One region of the Spiroplasma endosymbiont of Halictus nicosiae genome, then DNA from elsewhere that is predicted to be linked to it. Evidence: riboswitches for the same ligand, from Rfam matches in the RefSeq annotation. Region 1 holds a riboswitch; each other region holds the start of a gene.
What was found. A riboswitch is a leader RNA that binds a small molecule or an ion and turns the genes downstream of it on or off. The one in region 1 is predicted to bind cobalamin.
Positions count from the first base shown of each region.

Region 2: it holds a riboswitch for cobalamin, as region 1 does, so the genes downstream of both, deoD (purine-nucleoside phosphorylase) here and ACZ91P_RS14550 (hypothetical protein) in region 1, are expected to answer to the same signal.
Region 3: it holds a riboswitch for cobalamin, as region 1 does, so the genes downstream of both, deoD (purine-nucleoside phosphorylase) here and ACZ91P_RS14550 (hypothetical protein) in region 1, are expected to answer to the same signal.

Region 1 covers NZ_OZ389573.1:2,134,417-2,141,783, forward strand. The annotation lists gene ACZ91P_RS14530 (hypothetical protein) at 1-433, opposite strand, end outside; gene ACZ91P_RS14535 (hypothetical protein) at 821-1,036, shown strand; gene ACZ91P_RS14540 (hypothetical protein) at 1,290-1,631, shown strand; gene ACZ91P_RS14545 (hypothetical protein) at 2,163-2,450, opposite strand; gene ACZ91P_RS14550 (hypothetical protein) at 2,621-3,118, opposite strand; cobalamin riboswitch at 3,271-3,460, opposite strand; gene ACZ91P_RS14555 (hypothetical protein) at 3,783-3,947, opposite strand; gene ACZ91P_RS14560 (hypothetical protein) at 3,992-4,192, opposite strand; gene ACZ91P_RS14565 (5-formyltetrahydrofolate cyclo-ligase) at 4,209-4,760, opposite strand; partial or broken gene sufB (Fe-S cluster assembly protein SufB) at 4,760-6,036, opposite strand; gene sufU (Fe-S cluster assembly sulfur transfer protein SufU) at 6,057-6,509, opposite strand; gene ACZ91P_RS14580 (aminotransferase class V-fold PLP-dependent enzyme) at 6,510-7,367, opposite strand, start outside.
Region 2 covers NZ_OZ389573.1:1,406,468-1,413,834, forward strand. The annotation lists gene ACZ91P_RS09695 (hypothetical protein) at 1-783, shown strand, start outside; gene ACZ91P_RS09700 (lipoprotein) at 798-1,301, opposite strand; gene ACZ91P_RS09705 (nucleoside 2-deoxyribosyltransferase) at 1,403-1,990, opposite strand; gene ACZ91P_RS09710 (bifunctional 4-hydroxy-2-oxoglutarate aldolase/2-dehydro-3-deoxy-phosphogluconate aldolase) at 2,004-2,615, opposite strand; gene ACZ91P_RS09715 (transketolase family protein) at 2,615-4,603, opposite strand; gene ACZ91P_RS09720 (deoxynucleoside kinase) at 4,650-5,273, opposite strand; gene deoD (purine-nucleoside phosphorylase) at 5,293-6,003, opposite strand; cobalamin riboswitch at 6,403-6,574, opposite strand; partial or broken gene ACZ91P_RS09730 (IS30 family transposase) at 7,145-7,367, opposite strand, start outside.
Region 3 covers NZ_OZ389573.1:724,619-731,985, reverse strand. The annotation lists gene mnmA (tRNA 2-thiouridine(34) synthase MnmA) at 1-1,006, shown strand, start outside; gene recD2 (SF1B family DNA helicase RecD2) at 1,022-3,184, shown strand; gene ACZ91P_RS05005 (C39 family peptidase) at 3,245-3,769, opposite strand; gene ACZ91P_RS05000 (hypothetical protein) at 4,345-5,151, shown strand; partial or broken gene deoD (purine-nucleoside phosphorylase) at 5,140-5,852, opposite strand; cobalamin riboswitch at 6,250-6,421, opposite strand; gene ACZ91P_RS04990 (hypothetical protein) at 7,145-7,367, opposite strand, start outside.

The sequences.
Region 1 (7,367 bases):
CTAAAATTGTCTTTATTTTTTGAGATAAATTATCTTCGGTATTAAAAATTACTTTTGCTGTTAAAGCATCCTCATTTTGTCTAGTCGTAAAGCTTTTAAATCTAACAAATGCTCAATAATGTTCATTTGAATAATCATAGTTATTTATTGGAATTTCTATCTTTAAAGTAAAATTAGCATATCTTGGATATTTTTTTGGTAAGTTTTCAAAAATAGATTGTTTATTATTGTGCCTAATAACACCAAGATTAACATTATTTATCATTGCTATATAATTCTTCATTTCTTCTTCTAACTTAATTTGTCTTCTTCTATCTCGTTCTTGTTGTATTCTGTCACGTTCTTCTCGAATGTCATATTGTATAGCACCTATCAAAGGCATTACCGCTTCATTAAGAAAAATAAAAGTTAATAAACTAAATATTTTTTTCATATTTTCTTTTCTCCTTACTCATTATTTAATTCAAATAATATTATGTGACTATTAAACTAATAGGTTTTCTTATCTTGATAATTGTTATTATATCATATAGTGTTTACATAACATTTAATGTAATTTATACATAATTTGGTCTTTCATATATTATTACTTAATTGTTAATATACTATAAATTCCAAGCATTTTGTTATCTAATTTATAAATTTAAATTAAATAACAAAAAAAATAAGAAAGTTGTTTAATTTCTTTATTTTTTAAATTATTAAATATCTTCTTTATAAATATTTATGTCATTTAAAAAATATGAAAACTTTTTACTGTAAACAATAATGCTTTTGAATTATATTAAATTATATATAAAAAATTATAAAAAGAGGAAAAATGACAACTAATAACATAACTTCATATGAATACAATAATGAAAAAGAAAGAACTAATTCTAAAATAGAAAATAATAGTGCTTGTTTGTCAGATTTATGTAAAATTGTAGCAATTTTGGACATAATAAGTGTTGGAGCTTTGATAGTTGTTAACTTCTTAAAGTTAATTTTAAAATATAGTAGCGGTGAGTTTTATTTATGCCAACGAAAACAATAGATAAAAACAATTATTAATTAAAAAATATTGTTAATTTTAAATAAATATGATAATGTAAATATTGTAAGTGATTTTGGAAATGTAATATTTTCAAAATAAATGGCTTAATTAATAATTAAATCTAATAAGGAAATTTTAATATGGAATTTACATCAGAAATGAAAAACCATCTAAAAAAATATATAAATCATTTAAAAAAGGTCTTAATTCTTTTTTTACAACACTTGGCTTTAATAAAAAAGAATTTGAAAAAATGGCAAGTTCTACTTGCAAAAATGTAACAAAAAATTGAAAACAAATGGGAATTAATGAAAATGTAATAAATGAATGAAGTTCAATTGCTACAGATGCTTCAAGAGAAGAGAAAAAACATCAAATTTCTTTACCCCAAACAGGACAAGCAGAATTACAAAAGATGATTGATAAAAATGGTAGACTTGTGCCAATCCAATCACACATATCAACAAATAACATTAACAGTCCTGCGACAAAAATTAATCCAATTCCTAAACCACAAAGAATAAAAGATATTCAAAAAATTTATACAGAATTTAATCAAACCGAACAAAATCAAGAACTTGAACAAGAAAAATAGAACAATGATTTTGTTCTTTTTGTTTTATTACTATAAAGTTTATTTATAAATAAAAAAATGATATTAAAATAATTTTAATATCATTTCTTAATAGCATTAAATTTTTACTCGTGAACAAAAATCCATCCTAATGCTCCAACTCCAATAAAAAGATTAGGAATCGCCCCTAAATACGTTCAGGGTGATTGATAATCTGCTTTTGCAAAAAATCCAACTAAGAAAATTAATGCTAAACCAGTAATGGCAAGTGCTCATAATAATGATCAAAAGCCTGGTTTAACTGATAGCGGAACTAAAATATACAAAATTCCTAAAAGCAATAAAACTGGTCAACTTGTGTCTCATCCGTAAATTGAAGTTTTTGTTGGAACGCCAGCAGCGAATAAAATGCCAATAATAATAATTCAAGCTGGCTAATAAACATTAAAATTTTTGGTCATGTTAATGTCTTAATAATTTCATCTCCTTCCAAGATAATTATAAATAATTATACAATAAAATTATGAAATTATTTTGGCATTTTTATAACCTTTATATATTAAAAGAATTTCAATTTCGCGATGTTAAATATGTCAAAACAACAGTCACACGAAAAGTATTATTAATTGCAGGAATTAATTGTGGTGAAATATATTGGGCCTTATTTTCACCAATGATTTTAAAATAAAAATCTCAGTGGGATAATCGGTATTTTATTTTATTAAAACTATTATTTATTCAATCTTCTTGATAATTTAGATCTATTCGAAATACACTTTGAGCCTTAGTTTTTGACACTCTAATTGAACCTTTACTAACAAGGCTTAATGGAATATTCATTCCCACTTGAATTTTATTTTCAGTGCTACTTCAAACTCCATATATTGCCTTCTGGATTTCCGTCTGCAATAAAACATCCCAAGGGTTAGAATTTCATCAAACAAATTTTTTCCATCCACTTCTTGCACTAGATGAGAATCACTAATTGTTCCTCATTGTTCAAACTCTTTTTAAAATCGATCATTTAGTTGCTTCATATTTTTACTATTTTTAAGATCTTTTCATTTATCTTGTGCCATTATTGTATAACCATTAACAGGGGTATTTTGCGTCAAAAAGGAATTAGAAATATAAACATTATCATCATAAGTTTTTGTAAATGTTATTGGCTCATAAAGATGTGTTACATCTTGCATATAAGCAGTATCACCAAACTGTAATTTTTGCATTACTTCATCAAGACTTACAACATTTTTAAAATAAAGATAAATATGTGCTTTTTGATTAAGATCTAACCAATCTTTTTGTTGGAAGGTACTTGATGCAGTTGGTAAATAATAATTATTATAACCAACTGCAAATTCTTCATTTTCCTCTGTCTTCATTTGATAAATTCAATTTGGATCACAATAGGAAAGCGATTGACCAACATTTTTACAAGAAATTGTTGTTAATGTTGGTGAAAAAATAAATATAGAACTTAGGAATAGTAATAATATTTTTTTCATTTTCTTATTTTTTTCTAGCAAATTAACAATGGACAATTTAATTCTAGTTGCAGTAAATTAAAAAACATTCCCCAACATGTTTTTTATATAACAATCACTAAATTATTTATTTACAAAATAATTACATGACTCACACCCAGGAGTTATATAATAAGACTAATTAAATTTAGAAAGGTCTACTGGCTTAATTTCATCCTACTAACCGCCTTCCCAAAAGTTTTCCTTTCAGTGGCTAATGTGGCTTTCGTCAATATCACAGTTGCTGGGACAGCTCAAGATTCGCACTCAATTCCCTAACTCTAAATAACTATTTATTAAATTGTCTAAAATTATCATACCACATTTTTTTAGTTATCTTTATAATAATTAATAACAAAAATAAAAAAAAGTAAAACTTCAACTTAAACTAACTAGCGAAGGTAGTCAAATATTATGTAAATCAGAAAAATATGTTAAATTAGGATATAAATTAGAGTCTAAAATTCACGCAAGAACATTTCAAAAACAAGCACTACCCATAATTGATGATGGATAACTTAACAGCAACAAGTAACCAATTAATAAAAAAATAAAATTGCTACCACTAAAATAACCTTCAAATCATTTAATAAAATGCAATTAAAATACCAATTAAAGATGCTAAAAAAGAACTTAATATAATTGTTTAAAATAATGCAAGTCAATTAATTCATTCAATATGAATTCCTTCACCATAACTAAAAAAAGAAATTAAAAATAACCAAAGTGAACCAATTAAACTAGTAATTAAATTAATGGCAGCAATTAAAACTAAAATTAATTGATAAATTGAAGCTTTTAATAAATGCAATTGACGTGCAAAAGTAGTTTTTCGAAATTCATAAAAAGCAATTGCTAAATCAAGAATACCACTAAGAGAACCCCCACTAATAAAATTGACCCTGGTAACGATAAATAACTAGCATTACTATTAAACATATTAGTCACACGAATGCTAATAAAATATAAAATAACTGGTAAAACAAATGTTACTAAATAAGTATGTCATGATGTAAATCAATATTTACTAACAACACGTAATAATGGTAAGTTCATTCTGACTCCTTAATTTTTAAGCACTAATAATATTTTCTATTTTAACATCGTGTTCTTCAACTGGCAAAGGGGTTGGCACTAACTGTTCAATAAATGTTAACCCAATCACAAGATGATAATAATTTTTTAAAAACCGATCATAATAGCCTTTCCCATATCCTAACCGAAAATTGTTTTGATCAAAAGCAACGATTGGAACAACAAGAACATCAATTTTTTCTGCATCAATTATTGACAATGAATTTAATGGTTCATAAAGACCAAAACGTGAATTAAATTCTAAATCAGTTGTTAAATTGGTAATATGATAAAATTTTAAATTATTACCATCCATTCGTGGTAATAAAACATTAATTTTTAATGCAAATAATTGTTTAATAATAAAAATAGTATTAACTTCATTTTTGATTGAATAATAAAGAGCAATTGTTTTACTATTTTGTACACCCGAATGTTGAAAAAAAGTATTAAAAATCTGAGTTTCTTTTTGCTGTCGTAACTCAGATGAAATCTTGCTTCTTACAAGCAATTTTTCTTGTCGAATTTCTTGTTTAGCACGAATTATCATTAACCAACACTACCTTCCATATCCATTTTAATTAACTTATTTAAGTCAACTGCATATTCCATTGGTAATTCTCTTGTAAATGGTTCTAAAAATCCCATAATAATCATTTCCAAAGCTTCTTGTTCTGATAAACCGCAACTTTGTAAATAAAATAATTGTTCCTCAGAAACTTTACTTACTGTTGTTTCATGCTCAATTTGTGATTCATTATTATAAACTTTATTCTGAGGAATTGTATCGGAATGTGATTTTCCATCTAGAATTAGAGTATCACATTCAATCCTAGCTTTTGAATACTGTGCTTTTGGTCCAATATGAACTAACTCACGATAGTTTGCTGTCCCACCATTAAAAGTCATTGATTTAGAAATAATTTTAGAAGAAGTATTTTTTTCCAAATGAATCATTTTTGAACCAGCATCTTGAATAACATTTTCCTTTGCTACCGCAATTGAAATACATTGTCCTTTACTATTATTTCCTTTTAAAATAACACTCGGATACTTCATATTAATTTTTGATTCAATATTACCATCAATTCATTCCATTTGACCATTTTCATCAACAATGCTACGCTTTGTTACTAAATTTAAAACATTATCACTCCAGTTTTGAACAGTTGTATAACGCATTTTTTTGCATTTTTTTCCACAAAAATTTCAACAATAGCAGCATGTAAAGAATCATCAGAATAAATTTGTGCTGTGCATCCTTCAATATAGTGTAATTCTGCATCATCATCAACAATAATTAATGTGCGTTCAAACTAACCACTATTCTGATAATTAATCCGGAAATAAGCCTGCAATGTTTTTTCTAATTTAACTCCCTTTGGGACATAAATAAATGATCCACCTGATCAAACACCTCCATTTAAAGCAGCATATTTATTATCTGTATTTGGTACTAATGTTCCAAAATATTTTTTAAATAATGCTGGATGTTGACGTAATGCGGTATCACAATATAAAAAAATAATTCCTTTTTCTTCAACTTCTTTTAACATACTTCCATAAACTGGCTCACTATCATATTGAGCTTTAATTCCAGCTAAATATTCACATTCGGCTTCTGGTAAACCTAACCGGTCAAAGGTTTTTTTAATTTTTTCAGGAACCTCATCTCATTTTGTTGCAATATGTTCTGTTGGTTTAATATAATAAATATATTCATTAAAACCTTTACCAGTATTATAGTAAGAAATATCTCCATCATTAAAACCATATTTATAACTAGAAATTTCTTTAATTTCTTTTTCTTGCTTTAATTTTGGCATTAATAAGACCTCCTTTGGCATTAATCATTATCTGTTTTTAATAAATCTAATAATAATGTTTGAAAACCAGTAACACCAATTGTCGCACATTTAATTCGATTAGGTTGTTTTGCAATATTAATAAAAGCAATTAAATCGTTTAACTTGTTCTCATCATATTGTTTGTCAAAAACCATTGCTAAATAATTTTCAATAATTGCTAAACCATCCTTCATTGTTTTTCCTTCTAGTTCTTGCGCCATAATGTCACTTGATGCTGTTGAAATTGCACAACCAACACCGTCAAACCGAGCACTTATAATTTTATTCCCTTCAATCATTAATTCTAAATAAATATCATCAATACATGATTCAGAAGCTTGATGAATTGAATAAACTGTTGGTTTCTTTGTTAAACCTTTGTATTGTGGTTCTGAATAATGGTCCATAATAATTTGTCGTAAAAACATTGGGTCATTTTTATTAAATTCCATTTAAACCAACCTTCCTAAAAAATCTTTCTCATTTGCAAGTGCCGATACTAACAAATCAATATCTTCATAACTATTATAAATTGAAAAACTAGCTCTAATTGTATTTTTCTCTGGAATAACAGTACCAATTAACCGCGCACAATGATCACCACTCCGAACAGTAATCTTATTGCGGCTTCCTAAATGCATTGTAACATCCTGACAAAAAACATTTTTAATATTAAAAACTAATGTTGGTCCCTTGCTATCAGGATTATAAATTATTGCTTTATCTTTTAATTTTTTATTAAACTGTTGAATTGCATATTGTTTTAACTGATGATTATATTTAATAATTTCTGTTAAAGTAAGGCTATTAACAAAATCAATTGCTGCTCCAAAACCAAAAATATCAGCAATATTAGCTGAACCCGCTTCTAACCGGTCTGGTAATTTTTTTAAACTATAATCTAAACCATTACTATCAATTCGAGTATTCATACCACCGCCAACAATTAACGGCTGTAATTGTAGCAATAATTCTTCTTTTCCTCATAAAATCCCAATTCCAGTTGGACCAAAAATTTTATGGGCTGAAAAAGTAATAAAATCAGCATTTCACTTTTGAACATCAGTCGGCATATGAATAACACCCTGTGCACAATCAATCACAACAATTATTTCCGGATTAATTTTTTTAATCATTGTAACAATTGATGTTGGATCATTTTCATACCCTAAAATATTTGGCACATTAGCAAAAGAAACAATCTTTGTTTTAGCAGTAATAACTGTTGCTAATTGTTTTAAATCAATTTGAAAATTTATTTCTGGTAAAAACTTAACAACTGCTTTTTTTTCTTGTGCCATCCGATATCA
Region 2 (7,367 bases), 730 kb from region 1:
TTTATATCATCAAAAACAGGACAAATTACAGATTGAAATTTAAAAAAACAAAATAATAACAATGATGATAAAATTAAAGTAACTATTAAAAATAAGGATATTTCAGAAAACTCCATTTATCAATTAGAAGCAAATTATTTTAATTGACTATCAATAACAAGTGAATTAGAAACAAATAACATTCCGTCTTTAATTCCTGCTGAAATTAAGCTATCAGATGGAGAATATGGTAAGTATTTAACTAATTTAATTGTTTCTAATCACAAAATAGAAGATTATTTAAATTATTTTTCACAATGATATAAATTGCTTTATTCTAAGGCAGATTGAGGGGGAATAACTAAAAATTTAGTTGTAGATAATATTAAAATAACTTTTGATAAGCATCCAAAACTATTTAATTTAAATGAAATTGAAATATCTGGTATATGGGGTTATAGAAATTATGATATAAATATTTATGTTGATAAATCAAATGAAAAAACTATTGAAGGAAAAGATATTAACTTAGAATTAATCAAAAATTGTCCTATTGGAACTAAAGTTAGTGGAAAAGATAGAAATACATATTTGCAATTAATCGAACATGATACATGATATTTATATAAAAACGGTATTGAAGATGAAAACTTTTATTCTAATATCGCAGTTGTTATTTTCCTAAAACAATCAAATAGTGTAATATTTTCCTATCCATCTGTAAAAGAACAAATTAATATTAATAATTTAGAATTATTTAATAAAAACAATGAAAAATTGTCTTTACTTACATTAGAAATATAAAAAGTTATTTAGATTTATAAATCTAAATAACTTTTTAATTTATTTTCAACGTTTATATTGGGCTCGTTATTATTATTTCAACGATAAACAGATTTAAAATATTTTCTAGGTAAATTATAAATAAAATACCTTTTAAAAAAAGAACCCTTTACCCCTAAATCATTTATACGAAAAATATTGGGAGATTGTGTTAAAACAAGATTATAATTATTATAACTATCTATAATTTTATTATTTTTAAATGCATCTAAAGAATTATTTAAAAATTTAGTTATTTTAAATTCTAATGAATCTGGATGTTGTCATATAACAAAATAATATTTATTATCAATTTGATTAAATGGTTTTTCTTGTGGTGCTATTCATTCTAAAATACCATCGTTTGTTTTTATATTATTTTTTTCTTTTAAATCTGATAATTCTTTTTCTGTATATTGTGGTGTATTACAAGCAACTAAACTGGTTGTACTTGTTCCAATTAATACGCTTGAACTTAAAAGACTTAATATTTTTTTCATATTTATTTTTTATAATTTTTTTATAATTCTTTTCTATTAATTTCACAGCATAATAAAAAGAGTTATAAATCATATAACTCTTCATTAATTTATTAATTAATTTAAATAAAACAATCAAAACCATGATATAAAGTATCATCTCTTTCTTTAAAAATATCTTTAATATCATATTTTTTTCGATACTCTTCAATTCTTCCCGTTTCAATAGTTTTAATTGCTTCACAAGCTAATTTATGCGAATTACATAATGTCATTTGAGGAACATCACCATTATTTAATGGTTCATAATATAATGCTCCTGTAATCATTTCGTTTAAACCAAAACCAGGATATTCTCCTTTTAAAATTCCTTGATGTAAACGAAAGTCAGAAATAATTGGAAATAAATATTTATTTTTATTATGAATTGCTTGTTCAACTACTAAACCAAATTCCATATGAGTTCCTGAATCTCAACCATCTAATTCTAAAATTACATAATCTGCTTCAGTTAAACCAACATAATCTAATTCAAAAATTGCTTTATTTGTAGGACGTTCTTTTTGATTTGTTTCAAAATCAACTGGATTTCCAATAATAAAGTCTGGAAACATTTCACGCAACATATCTCCTTCACGTTTTCTTGTGTTTCATTGGGCCTCAGTAAACATACTACCCGCATTGTAAATTACTTTTTTATTATCTCTCATATTTTTTTCTCCTTTATTGATTAATTATTATTTCAAATGTTTTAAATTTTTCCATATCAAGACCTGTACTATTAATATCACCAGTGATAAAAGCACCGACAGCAACTAAATCATATCCTAAGTTTTTTGCTTCTTCGTAATTTGTTAAATTAATTCCTCCTGAAGCCATATAAACTTTTGTTGGAAAAAATGTTTTAATTGTTTGAATAAAATTTAATTTAAATGCTGTTGCTGGGAAAATTTTAATAATTTCTCATTTAGCATTAACAATATTATTAACTTCTTGTAGTGTCATTGCCCCTGGAATATACAGTAAATTATTTTGATGACAATATTCACTAACTGCTTGGTTAAAAACTGGACCTACTAAAAACTGAGCTCCGGCTGTTGCTGCTTGCATTGCTTGTTCTAATGTTAAAACTGTTCCTGCTCCAACTAAAATTGTTGGATACTTGTTACGAACAAAACTAATTAATTCTGCAACATTAGGAATTGTGAAAGTTAATTCTAAACATTTAACTTGTAAATTAATTAACTGTTCACAAATTTGTTGAGCAACAACATAATTATGATTTCGAATTACATAAAAAGTTTTATACTCTAATAGTTTTTCTAATGTAATCATTATTCTCCTAAATATGATTTAATTCTATTAATAATAGAAATTTGATCTAATTGCTTACACTTAATAACAGCATCCGCACTTCCCGATAAACCATAATCATCAACACCTAACATTAAGCCCGTTTTACCAACAAATTTATATCAAACATAATCATTTGAAAATTCAATTGCAATTACTTTTGTTATATTATTTGGTACAATTTTTTCCCGATACGCTTTTGACTGTTGTTCAAATAATTCAACACAGGGCATTGATACAATACGAATATTTTTCTTAATTGTCTTAGCTGCAACAATTGCTGGTGCTACTTCAGTTCCTGTTGCAATAATAATTGCCTCCAATGGTTTTGTCTCATCTTCAGCAACAACAATATATCCCCCTTTTAACGTTTGTTTTCAACATGTTTCTGCTAATTGATATGGGGTATCTTGTCGCGATAAGATTAAAGCTGATGGAGCACTTTTTGCTTCTACGCTTGCTTTAAAACACCCAATTGCTTCTTTAATATCCGCTGGACGAAACACATTTAAATTCGGACAATTTCGTAGCATTGCTAATTGTTCAACTGGCTGATGTGATTTTCCATCAAAACCAACACCGATTGAATCATGTGAAAAAGCAAAAATTACGGGTAAGTTTTGAATACAAGCCATTCGAATACATGGTTTCATATAGTCAGCAAAAATTAAAAATGTTGAATTAAATCCTTTCAAACCTTGGTGTAATTCAACACCAATGCTAATTGTTCCGGCAGCAAATTCACGCACTCCAAAATGAACATTATTATTTTGTGGTGTTGATGTTGTTCATGAACCATTATAACCAATAATTTTGGTTGCAGTACCCAAATCAGCACTACCTCCAAACATATTATTTAAACACTTTTGTTGATAATATTTAAACACATCACCCATAATAATTCGTGTTCCTGCTTTTTTATCTTTATCAGCTGTTAATAACGCTTCAAAATCTTTTAAATCAACCGATGGAATTACAAATAATTCTTCATATTCCTTTCGAAATGTTGCTTTGTAAGAAGTTATTTTTTTCTTTCATTCTTCATATTTTGTTGCTCCTCGTTTAGCAAAAGTATCTTGTCAATGTTTTTTAACATTATTATCAACATAAAATTGTGGATGATTAAAATCATAAAATGCTTTTACTTGTTCCATCTCCTCGGGAGTAAATGGTGAAGAATGCATAGGTGAACCTTGTTTTGGATGCCCATAACCAATAATTGTTTTACATTCAATTAATGTTGGTTTATCAGATTTTTGCGCTTGTTCAATTGCTTTTTGAATTGCTGGTAGATCCTCATCTGCGTTTTCAATTCGAATATAATTTCAATTTTGTGCTTCAAAAAAACGTTGATAATCAATTTTTAAAACAGCATCACATTTTGTATCTAATTGGCAATCATTTGAATCATATAACATAATTAATTTATTTAATTTTCATACCCCAGCTAATTGGATTGCTTCAATTGCTCCGCCTTCTTGCAAATCACCATCACTACATAAAACATAAGTATAATGGTCAATGATTTTATAATCTGGTTTATTAAATTTAGCTGCTAAATGTTGTTCAGCTAATGCCATTCCAACTCCATAGCCAACTCCTTGTCCTAGGGGACCAGAAGAATTATCCACTCCAGGAGTAACACCATATTCTGGATGAGCTGGCGTTTTTGAATTAATATGACGATAATTTTTTAAATCATCAATTGTTAAATTATAACCAGCTAAATGTAAAATCGCATATTGTAAAGTTGAAGCATGTCCTGGAGATAATACAAAACGATCACGATTAATTCAATCAGATACTGCCGGATTAGCAATTAAATTATTTAAATAAATTGCTTGCATCAGTGGTGCTGCACTTAATACAATCCCTGGATGGCCAGTTTTATTATAAATAATAGGATCTAGTCCTAAAATTCTTAAATTACTTAAACTTTTTGTTTCTATATTATTATTTGTGCTTTTCATTTTAATTTCCTCCTTATTAAATTAAAATATTAATAATAATTATTTTTTAAATTAAACAAGGAACTTTATTATCAAGAGGTAATAAATGTTGCATAATAATGCTTATTTTTTCTGAAAAATCATCACTGTCAGCATCAATAACAATAAATTTATAATCATTTTTTAATTCATGATATAAAATTTCATATTGTTCATTTAACTTTTCCCAGTAATAATATGGGGTTTCTAATTCTAATTGACGCCCACGTTGTTTAATTCGTTCAACCGCTTTTTCAGTTGAAACTTTTAAATAAATAATGACATCAAAGCCTAACTTTTTCTTCAAAATTGGAACAATAACATTTTGAAAAAAACGATTATAAACTTTAAAATCAATTTTATTCATAATTTTTAATAAGTGGGAAACTCGCACAAAAACAGGGTCTTCTAAAATTGTGCGGTCAAAAACAGTATCCTCTAAATTATCAATGTTGAAAAATTGCTCAATTCTTGTTATTAACATATAAATTTGCATTTTAAAGGCAAATCCTTCCATATCTTGGTAAAAATCTTTAAAATATGGATTTTCTTCTAATGGTTCTTTAAATAAATTATAGTTTAATTGTTTACATAATTCTTCACTAACTTTTGTTTTTCCTGCTCCAACGGTTCCAAAGACTGCAATTTTCATTTTATTGCTCCTTTCGTTTTTAACCCATTAATTGAACAGCAGTATCTAATGCTAATTCAACCATTGTCATAAAATTATTTTGGCGTTCCAATGCTGTAGTAACTTCTTTAGTTACAAGATGGTCAGAAACTGTTAATAATGTTGCTGCATGTTTTTGCGTAACAATTGCATTAGTAAACAAAGCATATGATTCCATTTCAACAACATCTAACTTATGAGTATGAGTAAAGTCTAATGAATCATCATAACGATAAAAAACATCTGCTGCATGAGCAATTCCCGTGTGAGTTTTAATTCCTTTTGCTTGTGCTACAGTTTCAATTTCATTAAATAATTTTTCACTTGCAGCAATTAAATTACTATCAATATTAGCTGCAATTTTTGCATAATTACTTTCGCCAAATGCTTCACGAACATTAAAGATATCATAAACTTTAATATTTGGATTATAACTTCCAGCTGAACCAATTCTAATAATATAATCAACATCATAAAACTTAAATAATTCGTATGAATAAATTCCAATACTTGGACAACCCATTCCACTTCCAGCAATTGTTACCTCAATGTTTTTATATTTGCCAGTATACATTAACATATTTCGAACTTCATTTACTAATTTTAAATTTGTTAAATATTTTTCAGCAACGGTTTTTGCCCGTAATGGGTCTCCCGGCATTAAAACAACTTTTGCAATTTCTTCTTTTTTGGCATTAATATGTGGTGTCATTTTTTTATTCCTCTCTTTTCTGCTTAATTTAATTACCAATAAATACACCTATCAATGCTATTTTTATTTAAAAAGTAAGGATATTTAAACAACACGAAAAAGAATATTGTTGCATATCCACATAAATGATGTTTAATTTCTACGATTATTTTAATTAATAATTTAAGACAATAGCAAAAATAAAACCATTTTTAATCAAATGCTATTAAACTTAATTATTAATTAATTTTATTATTTATTATCTTTTTTAAATAATACCTTTTGATAGGATTACTGCTTTAAATTAACAACTAAAAAACGCTTTTTGACGTCTTTCAAATTATTATTTAATAGTTTTCACTAATAAATAATTAATCATCTAACCCCAGAGATAATAACTATAAGTGCAGCATTGATATTTTACCAATGTTTTTTTAGATCGGTCTACTGGCTTAGTTTCACTTTACTCACTATTCCTTCTCAAGAAATATTTTCTTAATAAAATGATGTTAGCTTTCATCCACTTTACAGTTGCTGGGACAGCCTAGGATTCACACCTAATTCCCGTAACATCAAAAATTGCTTTTTAAAGTTGTTAAAATAATAATATAAAGTTTGCTTTTAAAATGCAAGTTAAAATTAACAAATTATTTACCAACTAAAAACAAACTAGGAAAAAGTTGATATTTTTATAATTAAAAATGAAATTATTCTCAGAAAAATCTAGAAGCATATAATAAAGATTGTAAATAATATTTATGGACCTTATTAAGTATTTTTACTCCTTTCAATTCCAATATAAAATCAAAAAATAGTCAACAATCTAGCCCACCATAAAAAATAATAGATAACATAATAAATCAAATAATAAGCAATCAATAACAAATAGTTATTTATTTGCAGTATTATTAAATAAATAATTTAGGTTTAGTTTTAAATTTTGTTATATTCCTTATTAATAGTAATCAGCAACACAATAAGATTTATAAACTGGCTCTGTGTAGATATAAACGGCAAATTTATATCTTGTTAAGTTAATAATAAAATATTTTTAATAAATTGCAACAACTTTTTCAGAAAAAATTAAATTTTTGTAATTTTATCTTATTTTTTCCATATTTAAGCACACTAAAAATAATTTATTAAATTTTAACTAATAAATTTATTTAAAATTTTGTAAAAACATTGTCTTTGCACTTAGTCAATTTAAACATGGTCGGAGTTTATCATTTATAACATTAACTACTCAATCTATCATTTTTTGACTAATATTATTAAAATCAATTCCCTTAGAAAGTCAATATCTAAATTCACCGTTCATATGCTCAATTAATGGTTTTTGTTGTGGTTACCGGGGTCACAAAAATAAAATTGTGTTTCAGCAA
Region 3 (7,367 bases), 1.1 Mb from region 1:
TATTTTAGGAAATAAAGCAATTAATAATGTGATTTGTCCACAAGAACTTGATTATAATGATGCTGTTAATGTTAGTAAAACATTACAAGTACCATTGCACCGTGTTGATTTTATTAAAGAATATTGAGAATATGTGTTTAAACATTTTATTAATGAATATCAAAAAGGGCGAACTCCTAATCCAGATATTTTATGTAATAAGTATATTAAATTTGACTATTTTTTAAACTATGCAATTAATAACTATCATGCTGATTTTATTGCCATGGGACATTATGCTCAAGTACGATTTAATGAAAAATTACAAGAATATCAATTATTACGGGGAATTGACCGGAATAAAGATCAAACTTATTTTTTAAGTCAGTTGAACCAAGGGCAATTATCAAAAACATTTTTTCCATTAGGAAATTTAACAAAAAAAGAAGTTAGAGAAATTGCAAGTGCACAAAATTTAAGCACAGTTAATAAAAAAGATTCAACAGGAATTTGTTTTATTGGAGAACGTGATTTTAAAAACTTTTTACAAAATTATATTCCAAATCAAAATGGTAATATTGTTGATATTGAAACAAAAGAAGTTGTTGGTCATCATAATGGGGTGATGTATTATACAATTGGTCAACGTCGTGGTTTAAATTTAGGTGGGATGAGTGAACCATATTTTGTGGCTGGTAAAAATGTAGAAAACAATATTTTATATGTTGCAAAAAGTAGTGAAGAAAAATGACTATATTCAACGAGTTGTATTATTACTGATGTTAATTGAATTAATACTTTACATGAAAAAGAATTTAATTGTACAGCTAAATTTCGTTATCGTCAAAAAGATATTCGTGTTAAAGTAACAGTTTTAAGTGATAATAAATGTCTTGTGCAATTTGCAACAAAAGTAAAAGCGATTACGCCAGGACAAGCTGCTGTTTTTTATGATGATGAAGTTTGCCTTGGGGGCGGAGTTATTAATGATGTTTATTTAGATAATCAAAAATTATGATATTTATAAGAAAGGATTACTAAAATGGCTGAAAAAATACGGGGTTATTTAAAATTAATTGTTTTTGAGTCCAATAATGGTTATCGGATTTGCAAATTTCAATTAGAAAATGATAAAACACATTTTATTTTTATTAAAGGATTTTTATCAACTTTACAGCCAGAACAATTATATGAATTACAAGGGGACTTTGTCTATAATGAACGCTATGGTGAAAATTTTGAAGTTAAGGAAATTCATAAACTTTCCCCACGGAGTAATGATGAGGTTTTAAAATATTTAACTAGTAGTTTATTTCCCACAATTGGTGAAAAAGCAGCACAAATAATTATTGATTATTATCAAACCGATGTGATTACCAAGATTAAAGAAAATTTATCAGTCTTACATGAAATTCCGGGTATTAGTGTTAAGCAAGCTAATATTATTGCAAAGGTATTTAAGTCAATGAGCCGTGATGATGAATTAAATCATCAATTTAATCAAAAAGGATTATCTTTACAAGTTTTATCTTTATTAAAAACAAAATATAATGTTGATCAGATTTATGCTTTATTAAAAAAAGATCCTTATTCATTATTATTAAAAGATAATATTGCTTTTAAAACAATTGATAAGATTTATTTAGCATTTGAACAAGAACCTTTTACTAACATTCGAATTGGTTATTATGCATGATATTTAGCAAAAGAATTTTGTAATAATAATGGTGATACTTATTTAACGTTAAATGAATTAACAAAAATCTTACAAAAGAATTTTCCTTTTTTAACAAAAAAACAGTTGTTAGCCGGATTAAAATATAGTAAAGAAATTAAATTATTAATTTTTAAGGATGATAAAATTTATGTTGCAGAAATATATCATAGTGAAATTAATATTGCTGCAATGTTAGTTGATTTGAATACGATTGATCAATATGATGATCAAAAATTAACAGAAGAGTTAGAAAAGTTAACAAATAAAAAACAAATTACTTATAATATTAATCAAACAAAAGCAATAAAGGCTGCTGTGCATTCTAATTTTTTAATTATTATTGGAGGACCTGGTACGGGTAAAACAACAGTTGTTGATGGTATTGTTAGTCTTTTTAAAAAAGTTTACCAACAATCAAAAATTGTATTAGCAGCACCAACTGGAAAAGCAGCCAAACGATTACGAGAAAAAACTGGGCAAAAAGCTTTAACAATTCATAAATTATTAAAATATGATGCTTTGACTAATCAATTTTTTTATAATGAAAATAATCCTTTGGAAAATGATATTTTAATTTTAGATGAAGTTAGTATGGTTGATAGTTTGTTATTATCACAAATTGCAAAAGCTAGTGTTAATTTGCGTAAATTAATTTTAATTGGTGACCCAAATCAATTATCGTCAGTTGCTTGTGGTGATTTGTTACGAGATATTATTCAAAGTGATGTTTTTAATGTTATTAAATTAGAAGAAGTTTATCGTCAAGAAGCTGGAAATGACATTTTAGAACTATCTTATGCAATTAAACAAGAACATTTTGAAGATAATAATTTATTTGACAAAAAAGATTTTACTTTTATTAATGAAACTGATTCACAAACATTATTAACAATTGTTGGTAATTTATATCAAAAACTTAGTGATGAATATGCAGCAGATTATAATGCTATTCAAGTAATTGCCCCAATGTATAATGGTCCAGTTGGAATTAATGCATTAAATACTTATTTGCAAAATCGAATGAATCATGCAAGTGGTCAAAAAGAAATTAAGATTGGGCATCGTTTTTTCCGAGTTAATGATAAAGTTATGCAACTGAAAAATCGACCTGAATTAGAAATTTATAATGGCGATGTTGGCATTATTGTTGATATTAAAAAAGATAAAAATTTAAATGATGTGATCTTAGTAAAATACGATAATGTAATTGCATATAGTAAAGAACTTTATTATGATATTACTTTGGCTTATGCTTGTAGTGTTCATAAATTACAGGGCAGTGAATATGATAATATTATTTTTGTAATAACAAAAAGTTTTTGAATGATGTTAAAACGAAATCTAATTTATACAGCAATTACTCGTGCTAAAACTAAATTATATTTAATTGGTGAACCATCAGCATTTTTATATGGTGTTAATAATTTACCACAAAAACGGCGAACAACTTTACAAGAAAAAATTAAAACATTTTTAAAAGAACAATAATTATCATATTTTGCCTAGTTTTAATATTATCGTAAAAAATTTAACATAAAACTTGTTAAATTATAGAGGCGTTGCAATGGCACCAAGATTAGCAGATGCTATTGTAAACATATTTATTAAATTATGGCCTGTAAAAGTTTTATTAGTAGTGCGATCAAAAGCATCACTAACATAGTAAATGGTTTCATCCGGATTATCTTCAATGAATATTGCTATTATATTAACAACATGTTTTACTTGACTATTTGGTCATCAAGGCGGACTGCCTTTAATGCCAAATATTACTGGCATATCATTTTTAAGACTAAGTTTAACTAAATTTTGTAATCATAGTTTTTGTTTATCTTTTTTACCAAAATTTTGTTCTAAGACATAATTTTGATATTCTAAAAAATTTGGATGTAGTTGCAAATTAATATGTTTATTTAATATTGGAATAGCATTCACCATCAAAGTTTCATCATTTGTTTTTATTTCATTAGCTAATTCATTTTGCGATAATAAATCATTATTATTTATGTAACTAATAATAGATTTAACTGATGCTGGAACACAATAATATTTTTGCTCTTTTACTTTTTTCACCAAACCAGTTTTTTGTTATAATGGGGGTGCTTAAAATTAATATTAATAAATAACTTAATTTTAAGCAAACAGAGAAACATATATTTTATAGTTTTCATTAGTTTATATTTAAAATGTGTAATTAAAATCTCCTTTTAGTTACACATTTTTCTTTCATTGAAAATATTTTCAAAAAGTCAATTTCTATTGCTTTTTTATAATAAAGATATAAAAAGGAAATTAGTTTGAAAATATTGTTAATATAAAATAATTATGATAAAGTGAAGATTGTAGATGATTTTTAAAATATTAGTAATATTTTTAAGGTAAATGACTTTAATTAATTAAAATATGAATTAAAAAAGAAATTTTAACATCAGTTAGTACCAGAAACTGTAATTATAATATTTAAGTTTTAATTTTTTTAAGTTATAATTAAAAAGTATAAAATTAGATATTACGAAGGGATTTTAAATAGTGAAAAAACTAATGATTTTATTAGGAATGACTTTTTTGCAACGGCAGGATATAGTCCAATTATCGGTTGTAAAAAACCGCTTAAACTTGATGATACTGAAAATGGTATTGGAAAAGATATGGAAATTTTAAATAAAATTTCACAACGTGCTATCAACAATTTTTCAGTTTATGCACAAAATAAAAATACAATTAATAGTACTGAATATCAAAATAAATTTGATAAGCTGTATACAATGGTTGACAAGGAAACTGAAAGCAGAAAATTAGACCAAATGGATAAAGATGCGATAGATGCTTTAGCAACATTAAAAAATGGCTTTCTTGCTGTGTTTAATAATATTAATAATGAAATTTATAATGACTATTCAAATTATTATCCTGATAGTAAACCAATTAATTTATTAAATGATAGTTTAAGTTATGAATTAAATTTTATTGATATGGTTCAATTGCAAGCAATTTTAGATCGACCAGGATTAGAAACAGTAAAAGCAGTTAGACTAGATTTCCATTTTCAATTTGAAGCTAAGTTTAAACTTTTAACAACAACTTCAGATTATGTAATCCAATATGTTATTACTGATAATCCAGAAGAAATGAAAGTTGTTTTAAATGGGATGGTTCAAAAAATTTCAAGAGTAATTGTTAATTTTTTCAATCAAGAAGGAATTTTTCAAATTGATAAAACACCTGAATTTGCTACAATTTATCAAAATTTTGATGTAAACTATACAGCTGGTTTTGCTAATTTAGATAATATTATTTTAGAAAAGTTACAAAGTAAAATTAAAAGTGATAGCGAATTGCAAAAGTTTGTAAAGAATATTAAATATAATTCTTCACTAACTTTTGTTTTTCCTGCTCTAACGGTTCCAAAGACTGCAATTTTCATTTTATTGCTCCTTTCGTTTTTAATCCATTAATTGAACAGAAGTATCTAATGCTAATTCAACGATTGTCATAAAATTATTTTGGCGTTCCAATGCTGTAGTAACTTCTTTAGTTACAAGATGGTCAGAAACTGTTAATAATGTAGCTGCATGTTTTTGCGTAACAATTGCATTAGTAAACAAAGCATATGATTCCATTTCAACAACATCTAACTTATGAGTATAAGTAAAGTCTAATGAATCATCATAACGATAAAAAACATCTGCTGCATGAGCAATTTTCCCGTGTGAGTTTTAATTCCTTTTGCTTGTGCTACAGTTTCAATTTCATTAAATAATTTTTCACTTGCAGCAATTAAATTACTATCAATATTAGCTGCAATTTTTGCATAATTACTTTCGCCAAATGCTTCACAAACATTAAAGATATCATAAACTTTAATATTTGGATTATAACTTCCAGCTGAACCAATTCTAATAATATAATCAACATCATAAAACTTAAATAATTCGTATGAATAAATTCCAATACTTGGACAACCCATTCCACTTCCAGCAATTGTTACCTCAATGTTTTTATATTTGCCAGTATACATTAACATATTTCGAACTTCATTTACTAATTTTAAATTTGTTAAATATTTTTCAGCAACGGTTTTTGCCCGTAATGGGTCTCCCGGCATTAAAACAACTTTTGCAATTTCTTCTTTTTTGGCATTAATATGTGGTGTCATTTTTTTATTCCTCTCTTTTCCGCTTAATTTAATTACCAATAAATACACCTATCAATGCTATTTTTATTTAAAAAGTAAGGATATTTAAACAACACGAAAAAGAATATTGTTGCATATCCACATAAATGATGTTTAATTTCTACGATTATTTTAATTAATAATTTAAGACAATAGCAAAAATAAAACCATTTTAAATCAAATGCTATTAAACTTAATTATTAATTAATTTTATTATTTATTATCTTTTAAATAATACCTTTTGATAGGATTACTGCTTTAAATTAACAACTAAAAAACGCTTTTTGACATCTTTCAAATTATTATTTAATAGTTTTCACTAATAAATAATTAATCATCTAACCCCAGAGATAATAACTATAAGTGCACCATTGATATTTTACCAATGTTTTTTTAGATCAGTCTACTGGCTTAGTTTCACTTTACTCACTATTCCTTCTCAAGAAATATTTTCTCAATGGAATGATGTTAGCTTTCATCCACTTTTCAGTTGCTGGGACAGCCTAGAATTCACACCTAATTCCCGTAACATCAAAAATTGCTTTTTAAAGTTATTAAAATAATAATATAAAGTTTACTTTTAAAATGCAAGTTAAAATTAACAAATTATTTACCAACTAAAAACAAACTAGGAAAAAGGTTGATATTTTTATAATTAAAAATGAAACTATTGTCAGAAAAATCTAGAAGCATATAATAAAGATTGTAAATAATATTTATGGACCTTATTAAGTATTTTTACTCCTTTCAATTCCAATATAGAATCAAAAAATAGTTAACAATCTAGCCCACCATAAAAAATAATAAATAACATAATAAATCAAATAATAAGCAATCAATAACAAATAGTTATTTATTTGCAATATTATTAAATAAATAATTTAGGTTTAGTTTTAAATTTTGTTATATTCCTTATTAGTAGTAATCAGCAACACAATAACATTTATAAACTATTAAATGAATAATGTGACAATTATTATTCACATACTAACCTTAATTATTATTAAAATAAACGGACCAGATTTATTATTTACATACCTGATAGCATTAATGCTAGCAATTTTTATTGTTAATTTAAAAAAGCAAGGTTTTCTTGCTTTTTTAAATTAAACTTATTTTTTAGTAAATTCTAAGGTAAATAATGTTGATGTTCATCCAGTATAATAAACCGCATTATTTTTTTCAAATAATAAATCAAAGTTTCAAACTGCTCGCCAACGAAGTGAAAAAGTATCTTTAGTTTCATTTAAACTCACTTTGTGAACACGTTTTTCCTAATTACCAGTTGTAAAAATATCAATTCCTGGTAAATTTTTTGTTTGATTTGCTTCTTTAAAATCATTAATTAATATTTTTAAAACATCTTTGTATTTTCGGGTTTTTAAATTTAAAATTTTAGTAAAAGCTTCTTTGCTAAGATGGAATACTTCTGAATGCTCATTTGATTCTAATTTAAAATGATTATAAAAAGCAACTACTAACCGTCCATATTCCATT